Regions from separate parts of the Burkholderia sp. LMU1-1-1.1 genome, predicted to be linked through region 1. Evidence: predicted binding sites of a transcription regulator. Region 1 holds the regulator's gene; each other region holds the start of a gene.
The links. Region 1 encodes LexA, which represses DNA repair genes until DNA is damaged. Its sites were predicted from a motif close to ACTGTATNNNNATACAGT; they were not measured.
Positions count from the first base shown of each region.

Region 2: the regulator LexA is predicted to act here: its motif matches at 1,905-1,922, upstream of imuA (translesion DNA synthesis-associated protein ImuA).
Region 3: the regulator LexA is predicted to act here: its motif matches at 1,864-1,881, upstream of MRBLMU1_RS19540 (PA0069 family radical SAM protein).
Region 4: the regulator LexA is predicted to act here: its motif matches at 1,871-1,888, upstream of MRBLMU1_RS14910 (putative DNA modification/repair radical SAM protein).

Region 1 is NZ_JBEGHG010000023.1:548,281-551,206, reverse strand. It holds gene MRBLMU1_RS20765 (cystathionine gamma-synthase family protein) at 1-991, shown strand, start outside; gene lexA (transcriptional repressor LexA) at 1,167-1,805, opposite strand; gene MRBLMU1_RS20755 (DUF5695 domain-containing protein) at 1,923-2,926, opposite strand, start outside.
Region 2 is NZ_JBEGHG010000007.1:130,333-133,258, reverse strand. It holds gene MRBLMU1_RS08435 (alpha/beta fold hydrolase) at 1-410, opposite strand, end outside; gene MRBLMU1_RS08430 (putative Na+/H+ antiporter) at 533-1,813, opposite strand; gene imuA (translesion DNA synthesis-associated protein ImuA) at 1,951-2,667, shown strand; gene MRBLMU1_RS08420 (Y-family DNA polymerase) at 2,600-2,926, shown strand, end outside.
Region 3 is NZ_JBEGHG010000023.1:254,784-257,709, reverse strand. It holds gene MRBLMU1_RS19550 (Hsp70 family protein) at 1-1,073, opposite strand, end outside; gene MRBLMU1_RS19545 (DUF2760 domain-containing protein) at 1,070-1,666, opposite strand; gene MRBLMU1_RS19540 (PA0069 family radical SAM protein) at 1,920-2,926, shown strand, end outside.
Region 4 is NZ_JBEGHG010000014.1:6,691-9,616, reverse strand. It holds gene MRBLMU1_RS14915 (UdgX family uracil-DNA binding protein) at 1-624, opposite strand, end outside; gene MRBLMU1_RS14910 (putative DNA modification/repair radical SAM protein) at 621-1,850, opposite strand; gene hisC (histidinol-phosphate transaminase) at 2,083-2,926, opposite strand, start outside.

The DNA of each region.
Region 1 (2,926 bases):
CGCCACCGGCATGGGCGCGATCGGCGCCGTGTTCCAGGCGCTGCTGCGCGCGGGCGACCACGTCGTCTCGTCGGCCTTCCTGTTCGGTAACACCAACAGCCTGTGGCAGACCACGATGGCGCAGGGCGTCGGCGTGTCGTTCGTCGACGCCACCGACGTTGCCAACGTCGAGGCCGCGATCACCGGGCAGACGCGCGTGGTGTTCGTCGAGACCATCGCCAATCCGCGCACGCAGGTGGCGGACCTCAAGCGCATCGGCGAGCTGTGCAAGGCGCGCGGCATCCTCTACATCGTCGACAACACGATGACCACGCCGTACCTGTTCCGGCCGAAATCGGTCGGGGCAGGGCTGGTGGTCAACGCGCTGACCAAATCGATCGGCGGCCACGGCAACGCGCTGGGCGGCAGCCTGACCGACACCGGCGAATACGACTGGACCCAATTCCCGAATATCTACGAGAACTACAAAAAGGCGGCGCCGCCGCAATGGGGACTGGCGCAGATCCGCGCCAAGGGCCTGCGCGACTTCGGCGCCTCGCTGGGGCCGGAGGCGGCGCACCACATCGCCGTCGGCGCCGAAACGCTGGCGCTGCGCATGGAGCGCACCAGCGGCAACGCGCTGGCGCTGGCCGAGATGCTGGAGGCCGACGAGCGCGTGGCGGCCGTCCACTATCCGGGGTTGACATCGCACCCGCAGCACGGCATCTCGAGCGAGCTGTTCCGTAGGCACGGCTCGCTGCTCAGTTTTGAATTGAAGGACGGGATAGACTGCTTCGACTTCCTGAACCGGCTCAAGCTGGCGATCCCGGCGTCGAACCTGGGCGACACGCGCACCCTGGTGATCCCGGTCGCGCACACGATCTTCTACGAGATGGGCGCCGAGCGGCGCGCCTCGATGGGGATTGCCGAATCGCTGATCCGCGTCTCGGTCGGCATCGAAGACACCGACGACCTGCTCGACGACTTCGCCTGCGCGCTGGAAGGCTGCTAAACCACGGAGACGTGTTAAACCACGGAGGCATGCTAAACCACGGAGACACGTAGGGCGGATTAGCGAAGCGTAATCCGCCATGCATGCTTCGTCGGCGGCTCATAGATGGCGGATTACGGCTTCGCCTAATCCGCCCTACGTGTCTCCACGTTGAATCATCTGCCTGGGGCCTGGCTTAGTGCCAGCTACGCATCAGGCCGACCGCCAGGCCTTCCAGCGCGAACTCGTCCGCCTCCGGGTCGACCTTGATGATCTTGAAGTCCGGATTCTCCGGCAGCAGCTCGACCAGGGTGCCGGTCTTGCGGTAGCGCTTGACCGTGACGTCGTTGCCGATCCGCGCGACGACGATCTGGCCGTTCTTGGCGCTGTCGACTTTCTTCACGGCCAGCAGGTCGCCGTCCATGATGCCGGCGTCGCGCATCGATTCGCCGCGCACCTTGAGCAGGTAATCGGGCTTGGACGAGAACATCGCCGGGTCGACGCTGTAGCTCGTCTCCAGGTTTTCTTGCGCCAGGATGGGCGAGCCGGCGGCCACGCGGCCGATCAACGGCAACGACATCATCAGCGACACCGGCACCTTCGGCGTGGCCGGTTCGGCGTGCACGCCCAGCAAACGGATGCCGCGCGAGGTGCCGGCGGCGATCTCGATGGCGCCCTTGCGCGCCAGCGCCTGCAAGTGCTCCTCGGCCGCGTTGGCGGATTTGAAGCCCAGTTCGTTGGCGATCTCGGCGCGCGTCGGCGGGAAGCCGGTGTTTTCGATGGCATCCTTGATCAGATTGAGAATTTGTTCCTGGCGTGCGGTGAGCTTGATCATGAGTGCGGTTGGGCCTGTGTATATAGACAGTCTGTATTTTTGTACAGTATGGCCCGCAATGCAAGGAAATTTGTTGTGTTCAGCGAAATAAAATGAAAAAAGTTCGTACAACCCCTGTCATCGTGGCTTCAGCAGCACGCGCGTGGTCGCCGCCGTCAGCGGAACCTGGTATCCGCCACGCTCGGCGACCAGGCCCTGCGGCTTGATTTTGCCGCCCGGGCTGTCGATCAGCAGCCTGGCCGCCGGCGTGGCGGCGGTGGCCGGCGCCAGCTCGAGCGTGATGGCGCGGCTTTTCGGATCGTAAGTGGCGCCGTCGATCTTGCCCGCCTCCAAAGTGATCCAGGCGCGCGCCGGCGCCACGAACAGGCGCGTGCGTGCGCTGTCCTTCGGCGTGATCCGCACCATGCCGTTCTTCTCCACTTGCAGGTTGCCGCCGAAGCCGAGCCAGCCGAAGGTCGGGTCCTTGACCACGTACGTGGCGCTGGCGTACGCGTGGCCGTAGAAGCCCATGCCGTAGTCGCCGCTGTAGGCGTCCCAGCGCATCATGTCCGGCCAGGCGTGGAAGGCGGCCGACGAGAAGCCGTCGCGGTCGATGTTGGTGATGCCGCCGAGCAGGCCGCCGTAGGCCACGCGCAGCAGGTGCAGGTCGGCCGGGTTGGCGCGGTAGGCGTCGAACAGCGGCACCGCGTTCAACGTCGAGCCGTAGTGGTGGATCTGGCGCTCGATGCGCGCGGTCTTGCCGCCGTACAGGAAGTCCCAGTAGCGGCGGGCGTTGCCGTTGTAGCCCCAGCTCGGGATCGCCGGGTCGTAGCCGAGGATCACCTCGCGCGTGATGTCGGCCTGCTTGCCGTAGCCGAAGTGGCGCATCCACGCGTAGACCTCGGCCTGGCCGGTCGAATCCCAGGCCATTTCGCTGCCGAACGGATAGGCCAGCGTGCGCCAGTGGTCGGCGCGCCGTTTCATCATGCCCTCCATGTCGGCCGCCTCGGCCGTCATGCCCTCGCGCTGCAGGTCTTTCAAAATATCGAGGAAGACGTCGCCCTCCATCAGGCCGAACTGCGCGTACTCGGGCGCGTCGCGCACCATCGCCACCGTGGTTTGGTAGGCGCGCTGCAAGTACC
Region 2 (2,926 bases), on a different contig from region 1:
GCGTTGGCGCCGCCGATCGAGTTGCCGACCAGTAGGTAAGGGGGCTTGATGCCGGCGGCGGCCAGCCCCTTGTGCAGGTCCTCGACCACGTTTTGCGACGTGTTGGGGCGCTTGGCCGGGTCGCTGAAGCCGTAGCCGGCGCGGTCGTACACGCAGGCGCGCGTGTGCTTGGCGACCTCGGGCTGGACCTTGAACCAGGCCCAGCCCGCATCGCCGGCCGGACCGTCGAACAGCACGGTGGTCGCGCCGCTGCCGCTGCAGTACAGATTGAGCTTGCGCCCGCCGATGTCGACGCGCAGCTGCGGTTTGGCGAAGGCGCCGTCGGTGGCTTGCGCCTCGGCCGCGTGGGCGAACGACGGCAGGCAGACGGCGGCGCCCAGCAACAAGCATCCCAATGGTGTGGTTCTCATGATGTATCCCATCCCTGATAGTTGGCGGGTGGCAATGTCGCGCCCGTGAAGTTGGATATTAGAATCATTTTAATGATCGGACATCATTTTTTGATAAGTACCGCCACGCGGGACCTTCCGGCCTACAGCAGCAGGAAGGCGGCCGCCGCGACGATGGTCGGTCCCAGCGCGCCGAGCAGCAGGCCGACGGCGCCGATCGATTCGTCGTTGAAGCCGCGCCGCAGCAGCGACGCGCCGGCCGGATTGGGCGCGTTGGCGATGACGGTCAGGCCGCCGCCGGCGACCGCGCCGGCCATCAGCATGTATTGCGACTGCGCGGAGATGCCCTGGATGAGCGAGCCGAGGTAGGTCAGCGCGGCGTTGTCGGTGATCGCCGTCAGTCCCAGCGCGCCGAAGAACAGGGCCACCGGCGACAGGCTTTCGACGATGGGCTGCAACCACCACTGCTGCATGCCCCCGAGTACCACCAGGCCGGCCAGGAAGAAACCCACCAGCAAGCCTTCCTTGATGATCAGCGGGTTCTGGTAGCGCTGGTAGGCCGACGTGAAGCCGAGGAACAGCATGAAGAGGCCGAGGAACAGCACCGGGTGGTGGCCGAGCAGGACCACGCCGGCCAGGAAGGCGAGGTGGATCAGGGTGACCGGCCATGGCACCGGCAGCGGTGTATCGATCGCGACCGCGTCCGCGTCCGCGCCCGGCGCGGCGGCGCCGGCCAGCGCGCGCAGGTGCGGGCGCAGCAGGAAGCCGACGACGGTGGCGTTGAACGCGACGGCGAGCGCCGCCTTCCAGCCGAAGTGGCTCACCATGTAGGCGCTGTCCCATTGCCAGGTCGAGGCGACCATCAGCACCGGCGGCGCGGCGTAGGCGGTGAGCGTGCCGCCGATCGAGACGTTGACGAACAGCACGCCGAGCGCGCCGTACTTGAGCCATTCGGGCATGCCGTCGCGGAAGATCAGCGGCGCCAGCATCAGCGCCGCCAAGGTCATCGCGGCCGGCTCGGTGATGAACGAGCCGGTCAGCGGCACCAGCGCCAGGCCGAACCAGGCCAGCGCCAGTTCGGTGCGCACCGGCAGCGCCCCGGCCATGGCGCCGAGCACGCGGCGGACGATGTCGAGCACCGGGCGCGAGGCGGCCACCACCATCACGGTGAAGACGAACAGCGGCTCGGTGTAGTGGCGCGTCTCGGCGTAGGCGATGGCTTCGTCGGGGCCGGCGAGCAAGGCCAGCGCGACGATCAGGATGAACGCCCAGAAGCCGAAGACGACCTCGACCTCGCCCAGCAGGTGGAACAGGCCGGCGTGGCGCGGATGGCGGCGCGACAGCACCTCGAAGGATTTGGCGGCGAAGGTGTGGAGCAGGGCCAGGCCGAAAATGACCGCGCCGACCAGTTGGATGGTGTGCAAAATAGTTTCCTGATGATGTTTCTTTGATGTCATGTTACAGCATGCCGCGCGCCAAACATATTGGGCCTTGCCAAAACGGGGTGGAAATAGTACTGTGTATTTGTACAGTATTTGCGCTACAATGCGCTGGTGAAATCATGAATCCCTCCGCCCTTATTGCCGCGCCGGAAACCGTCCATCCATCGCTATGGCGGGCGTCGCAACTGGCGCACAGCGCCACGCGCTGCGTCGACACCGGCTTTGCCGCGCTGTCGGCGCAATTGCCCGGCGGCGGCTGGCCGCTGGGCACCCTGATCGAGTTGCTGGTGCGGCAGCACGGCATCGGCGAATTGCGCCTGCTGCGCCCGGCGCTGGCCGCGCTGGGCAAGCGTCCCATCGTGCTGCTGCAACCGCCGCACGCGCCGCAGGCGCTGGCGCTGGCCGCGCTGGGGATAGCGCCGGAGCAATTGATCTGGATCCGCGGCGGCGCCCACGGCAACGGCGGCGGCGACGCCCTGTGGGCGGCCGAGCAGGTGCTGCGCAGCGGCTGTTGCGGCGCGCTGCTGCTGTGGCAGCAGCACGCGCGCGGCGAAACCTTGCGCCGGCTGCACCTGGCCGCGCAAAGCGCGGACACCCTGTTTTGCATGCTGCGCCCGCTGGCGGCGGCGCGCGAGGCCTCGCCGGCGCCGCTGCGCCTGTCGCTCGCGGCGGCGGCCGGCGGCGTCGACATCGGTTTCGTCAAGCGGCGCGGGCCGCAGCGCGACACCCCCTTGTTTTTACCTTTAACCCCTTCCTTGCTACAACGCCATGCGCCTCTGGATCGCCCTACACCTGCCCCGGCTGCCGCTCGAAGTGTTTTGCCCGCGCTGGTCTGACGACCACTGCACCGTCGTGCTCGAGCAGGAGCGGGTGGCGGCGATGTCGGAGTCGGCGCGCGCGGCCGGCGTCGAATTGGCCATGCGGCGCGGCGGCGCGCTGATGCTGGCGCCGCACGCGCGCTTCCAGCAGCGCGCGCCGCGGCTAGAGGCCGAGGCGCTGGACGCGGTGGCGATGGCGCTGCTGCAATTCACGCCGCAGCTGGCCATGGCCGAGGAGGCCACCTTGCTGCTCGACGTGGGCGCCAGCCTGCGCCTG
Region 3 (2,926 bases), 290 kb from region 1:
GTGCGCACGGCTGGACGCGCCGCCGCGTCCACCGCCGGGAAGAAGCCGTCGAGAATGAAGGTCGTCACTTCATCGCGCGTCAGCTCGGTGCGGATCGAACCGCCGATCAGCTTCGAGCCACGGCTCGGCACCACGATAGGCCAGGTCCCGACGGTCGCATCGGCCAGCAGCTTTTCCTTGGCCGTGCGGCAGCCGTAGGTCAGCGCGCGCATCTGCCAAGGATCGAGCTGGGTGCCGTTGGCGGCCAGCTTGCGCGCCACCAGATGCGCCAGGGCCAGGTCCATGTTGTCGCCGCCGAGCAGAATGTGATCGCCGACCGCGATGCGGTGCGGCTCCAGGACGCCGTCGCGTTCCAGCACGGCGATCAGCGAGAAGTCGCTGGTGCCGCCGCCGACGTCCACCACCAGAATGATGTCGCCCGGCTTGACCTCTTTGCGCCAGCGGCCTTCGCTGCCCTGGATCCAGCTGTACAGGGCGGCCTGCGGCTCTTCCAGCAAGGTGAGATTGGTGTAGCCGGCGGCGCGCGCCGCGTCGGCCGTCAGTTCGCGCGCGCCTGGATCGAAGGACGCTGGAATCGTCACCGTCACCGCCTGTTCGCCGAACGGCGCCTCCGGGTGCGCCTGTTCCCACGCCTGGCGCAGGTGCGACAGGTAGCGGGTCGACGCCTCCAGCGGCGAGACGCGCGTCACTTCCTCCGGCGCGTCGTTCGGCAGCAGGGCGCTGCGGCGGTCCACACCCGGATGGCTCAACCAGCTCTTGGCGCTGGAGACCAGGCGGATAGGGGTGGTGGCGCCACGGCTGCGCGCCATTTCGCCGGCCACGCCGGTTTGTTCGGCCGCAGACTGCTGCCACGGCAGGCTCAAATCGCCCGGCGCCAGTTCGTCGGCGTGCGGCAGATACAGGAAGGACGGCAGCAGCGGCAGGTCTTCCACCGTGCCCGGCGCCGTCAACTGCGGAATCGCCAGCACGCCTTGCTGGGTTTTCTCGCCGTCGCTGGTGGCCAGGTCGACATAGGAAAGGGCGCTATGGGTGGTGCCAAGGTCGATGCCGATGGCGTAGCGTGGGTCGCTCATAATTCCACCTCCGCCGGGGCCAGGATCGCCGCGTCGTGCGCTTCGGCCAGTTTCGGCAGGCGCACGTTCGATGCGCGCCAGCCGCGATGGCTCAACGCGCCGCGGAACGGCGCCTTGCCGACGACGTTGCCGGTCAGGCGCACGGCGCTGGCGTCGAAGCCTTCCTCCAGCACCACGCGGCTGCCTTCGGCCTCGCTGCGAATGGCCTCGATGGTGAAGTGCTCGCGCAGCACCTTGCCGCAGCCTTCGTGCACCACGCGCGCGGCGGCGCCGATGTCGGCGTCCGAATAGGCGCTCAGGTTTTCCTGGGTGAAGTCGATCAGGCGCGCCTCGCGCTGGAACAGGCCGAGCAGCTGAAGCGCTGCATCCGGCGTGGCGACGCGCAGCGTGACCGGCGCCGGAGCCGGAACGGGCGCCGGTGCGGGGGCTGGCGCCGGAGCGGCAACCGGCGCGGCGGACGGCTGCGGTTCGCCGGCGGCGATGCGCGCCAGGCGGGCGGCGTATTCGGCATCGGACAGCGCGCGGAAGAAGGCGCCGATGGCGATCGATATCCGGCTAAAAAAAGACGGCAACGGTTGAGTCGAATTGTTCATGTTTAGCTCGCGTAGAGTGAGCCGGGCCGCTGTCTGGGGCGGCAGCCTGGCGGAATGTGGGGTGGGGACGCGCGTGGCGCGGGGAAAGTCTTTCCCCCGGAAGCCCCGCATGATACCAGTTCAGGCGCGGGCGCCAAAGACGCGAAGGCCGCACCTTTGATTTTTCGCTTGATATGGCCATTTGGAGCGCTTAGAATACTGGATATATATACAGTATTGGCGATCCCGCCCGCTGCCCCACGTTGAGCCCCCCATGAACCATGACGAAAACAACCAAGAGCACGTGATGCTGCCGCCTCCTTCTCTGAAGGCGCAAAAGGGGCGTGGCGCGGTATCGAACCTGCAGGGGCGCTTCGAGGTCAACGCGCGTGAAGCCTATGACGACGGCTGGGAGCGCGAGGAAGAGGAGGCGTCGCCGTGGAAAACCCAGGTCACCGACGAGTATTGCAAGTCGATCCTGAGCCGCAACGCTTCGCCGGACCTGCCGTTCAGCGTCTCGCTGAACCCGTATCGCGGTTGCGAGCATGGCTGTATCTACTGCTTCGCCCGTCCCACGCACAGCTATCTTGGCCTGTCGCCCGGCATGGACTTCGAGAGCAAGATTTTCGCCAAGGTCAACGCGCCGGAAATGCTGCGGCGGGAACTGGCCAAGGCTGGCTACGAGCCCGAATCGATCGCGCTCGGCGTCAATACGGACGCCTACCAGCCCTGCGAGCGCGAGCGCAAACTCACGCGCCGCGTGCTGGAGGTGCTGCAGGAATGCCAGCACCCGGTCGGCCTGATCACCAAATCGTCGCTGATCGAGCGGGATATCGACATCCTCGCGGCGATGGCCGCCAAGCGGCAGGCCGGCGTCGCCATCACGCTGACGACCCTGGACCCGGCCATCTCGCGCACCCTTGAACCGCGCGCGGCGGCCCCGGCGCGCCGTCTGCGCACGATCCGCACCTTGACCGACGCCGGCATTCCGGTGGCCGTCAGCGTCGCGCCCATCATCCCGTTCGTCACCGAGCCGGATATCGAACGCTTGCTGGAGGCGGTCAGGGAAGCCGGCGCCGTCACCGCCCACTACACGGTGCTGCGGCTGCCATGGGAGGTGGCGCCGTTGTTCCAGCAATGGCTGCAGGCGCACTTCCCCGAGCGGGCGCAGCGCGTGATGAACCGCGTGCGTGAAATGCGCGGCGGCAAAGACTACGACAGCACGTTCGGCTCCCGCATGAAGGGCGAGGGCGTGTGGGCGGAACTGATACGGCAACGCTT
Region 4 (2,926 bases), on a different contig from region 1:
CAGCGCCTCGCCGGCGTCCTCGATATCGGCGGCGCTGCGCATCAGCGACGGCGCCTCGTGCAGCTGCTCGCCGTCCCACAGCACGGCCGCCGACGGCGTGGCGATCATCCACGTGACGTTGCCCATGCGGCGGGCGAAATGCCGCGCCACCTGCGGCAGCACTTCGTGGGTCGGTTCGAACCAGGCGACGAAGCGCGGCGCGCCGTCTTCCTCCTTGCGCTCGCGGAAACGTACATACGCATGCATGTCATGCTCCTCCCGATGAACAGCCTTCACCATCCCGTGCAGCCGCGCGCCATCGGGATCGGCCGGCGAAATCACATCGCGTTCGCCCAGGTGCCAGCGCCAAATCACCTTGTATAAAAAAGACCAGCGGTCCGGCGCGCTGAAACACGCGGCGCTGACGAGTAGTTCCATCAACTGGCGCGGCAACCGCAGGGATGTCGCCGGTGGCGCATTTACATCGGGCGCGACGCCGGCTTCGTCCAGCGGCTCGGCCGAAAACAAATCGCCATCCGCCGGCTGCGATACCCATTCTACGAATTCGGGCGCGACATGGCGCGCGATTAGCTCGCGCGCCGCATCGCGCCATTCGTCGAACGACCGGACTACCCGCCGCATCATGCCGCCCGCAGCTCCGGCCACAGGTTCATCTGCTGCGGCGCGTCGGCCATCGCGCGGCGCAGATGCTCGGACGGGCCGGCGTCGTTGGACGGGAAGTAATCGGCCGTGATGATGAAGGGCGAAATCTTCTTCATACTGCAGCGCAGACGCGACAGATCTGCGTAACGGATCTGCCGCAGCCGCCGCAGATCGATCAAGCGCTGGGCGTTGCGCAAGCCGATGCCTGGAATGCGCGCGATCATGTGCGGCTCCGCGCGGTTCAGGTCCATCGGAAAATGCTCACGGTGCTCCAGCGCCCACGCCAGCTTGGGATCGATGTCGAGCGCCAGATTGCCGGTCGCCGGCAGCAGCTCCTTGACCTGGAAGCCATAGCTGCGCAGCAGGAAATCGGCCTGGTACAGACGGTGCTCACGCAGCATCGGCGGCGGCGCCAACGGCACGCTTTTCGGACTTTGCGGAATCGGGCTGAAGGCGGAGTAGTACACGCGTTTGAGCTTGTAGCTGCCGTACAGCGTCTCCGCCGTCGTCAATATCTGCTGGTCGTCGCTGGCGTCGGCGCCGACGATCATCTGCGTGCTTTGACCGGCCGGAGCGAAACGCGGCGACTTGGGCTCCTCAGCCTTCTCATCGAGCTTGCGGCGGATGGAACCCATCGCCAGCTTGATCGTGTGGACGCTTTTTTCCGGCGCCAGCTTTTGCACGCTGTCCTGCGTCGGCAGCTCGATATTGACGCTCAAGCGGTCCGCATAGCGGCCGGCCGCCGCGATCAGCGCCGGGTCGGCGTCGGGAATGGTTTTAAGATGGATATAGCCGCGGAACTGGTGCACCTCGCGCAGTTCGCGCGCCACCTGCACCAACTGCTCCATCGTGTAGTCGGCCGATTGGATGATGCCGGAACTAAGGAACAGCCCGTCGATGTAATTGCGGAGATAAAAATCGGTGGTCAATTTCACCACTTCGGCCACCGTGAAGCGCGCGCGCGGCACGTTCGAGGTGCGGCGGTTGACGCAGTACTGGCAATCGTACAGGCAGTAATTGGTCAACAGGACCTTCAGCAGGGACACGCAGCGCCCGTCCGGCGTATAGCTGTGGCAAATGCCCATGCCGGTGGTCGCGCCGAAACCGTCCTTGCCGATCGAATTGCGCTTCGGCGCGCCGCTGCTGGCGCAGGAGGCGTCGTACTTGGCCGCATCGGCCAGGATCTCCAGCTTGTCCGTCAACTCCATGCTTGCCTCGGTTTTTTGATACTGTATAAAAACACAGTATAGCAATGATCGAGGTCAAAAGGGATTGGAGTGTGCGGTTTGTCCGGATATTGACCCGGTATTCCACCACAAGAGTCGACTCCCCCACGATTCCACGTAGGGCGGATTAGGCGGAACGCCGTAATCGGCCATGCATGAGCCGCCAACGGCGCATGCATGGCCGATTACGCTACGCTAATCCGCCCTACGTGATTCAGACGACTATCATCTTTAACGCATCGATCAGCGCCGCGCACTCCTCGTCGGTGCCGATCGAAATGCGCAGGAACTGGTCGATACGCGCTTGCTTGAAGTGCCGCACCAGGATGGCCCGCTCGCGCAGCGCCGCCGCGATGCCCGCGCCGTCGTGCCCCGGATGGCGCGCGAAGATGAAGTTCGCCCGCGAAGGCAACACCTCGAACCCCAGCTCCACCATCCGCGCCGTCAACCACGCCCGCGTGGCGATAATGGCTTGCGACGTCTGCTCCATATACGCCACGTCCTCGATCGCCGCCACCGCGCCGGCCTGCGCCACCTGCCCCAACGGATAACAGTTAAAACTGTTCTTCACCCGCTCAAGCCCGGCGATCAAATCCGGATGGCCGACGGCGAAACCGACCCGCAGACCCGCCAGCGAACGTGACTTGGACAATGTCTGCACCACCAGCAGATTGTCGTAGCGGTCCAGCAGCGCGATGGCGCTATCGGCGCCGAAGTCCACATAGGCCTCGTCGACCACCACCACCTGGTCCGGATGCGCGGCCAGCAGCGCCTCGATCCGGTCCAGCGGCAGAGCGATACCGGTCGGCGCGTTCGGATTGGCGATGATGATCGCGCCGCACGGCTGCGCGTAGTCGGCGACGTCGATCTCCAATTGCGCGTTCAGCGGCACCTGGCGCGCTTCGATGCCATACAGGCTGCAGTAGGTCGGATAGAAGCTGTAGCTGATATCCGGGCATAGCAGCGGCTTCTCGTGCTTGAGCAGTGCATGGAAGGTATGCGCCAGCACCTCGTCCGAGCTGTTGCCGACGAAGACCTGCGCGCGCGTCAGGCCGAAG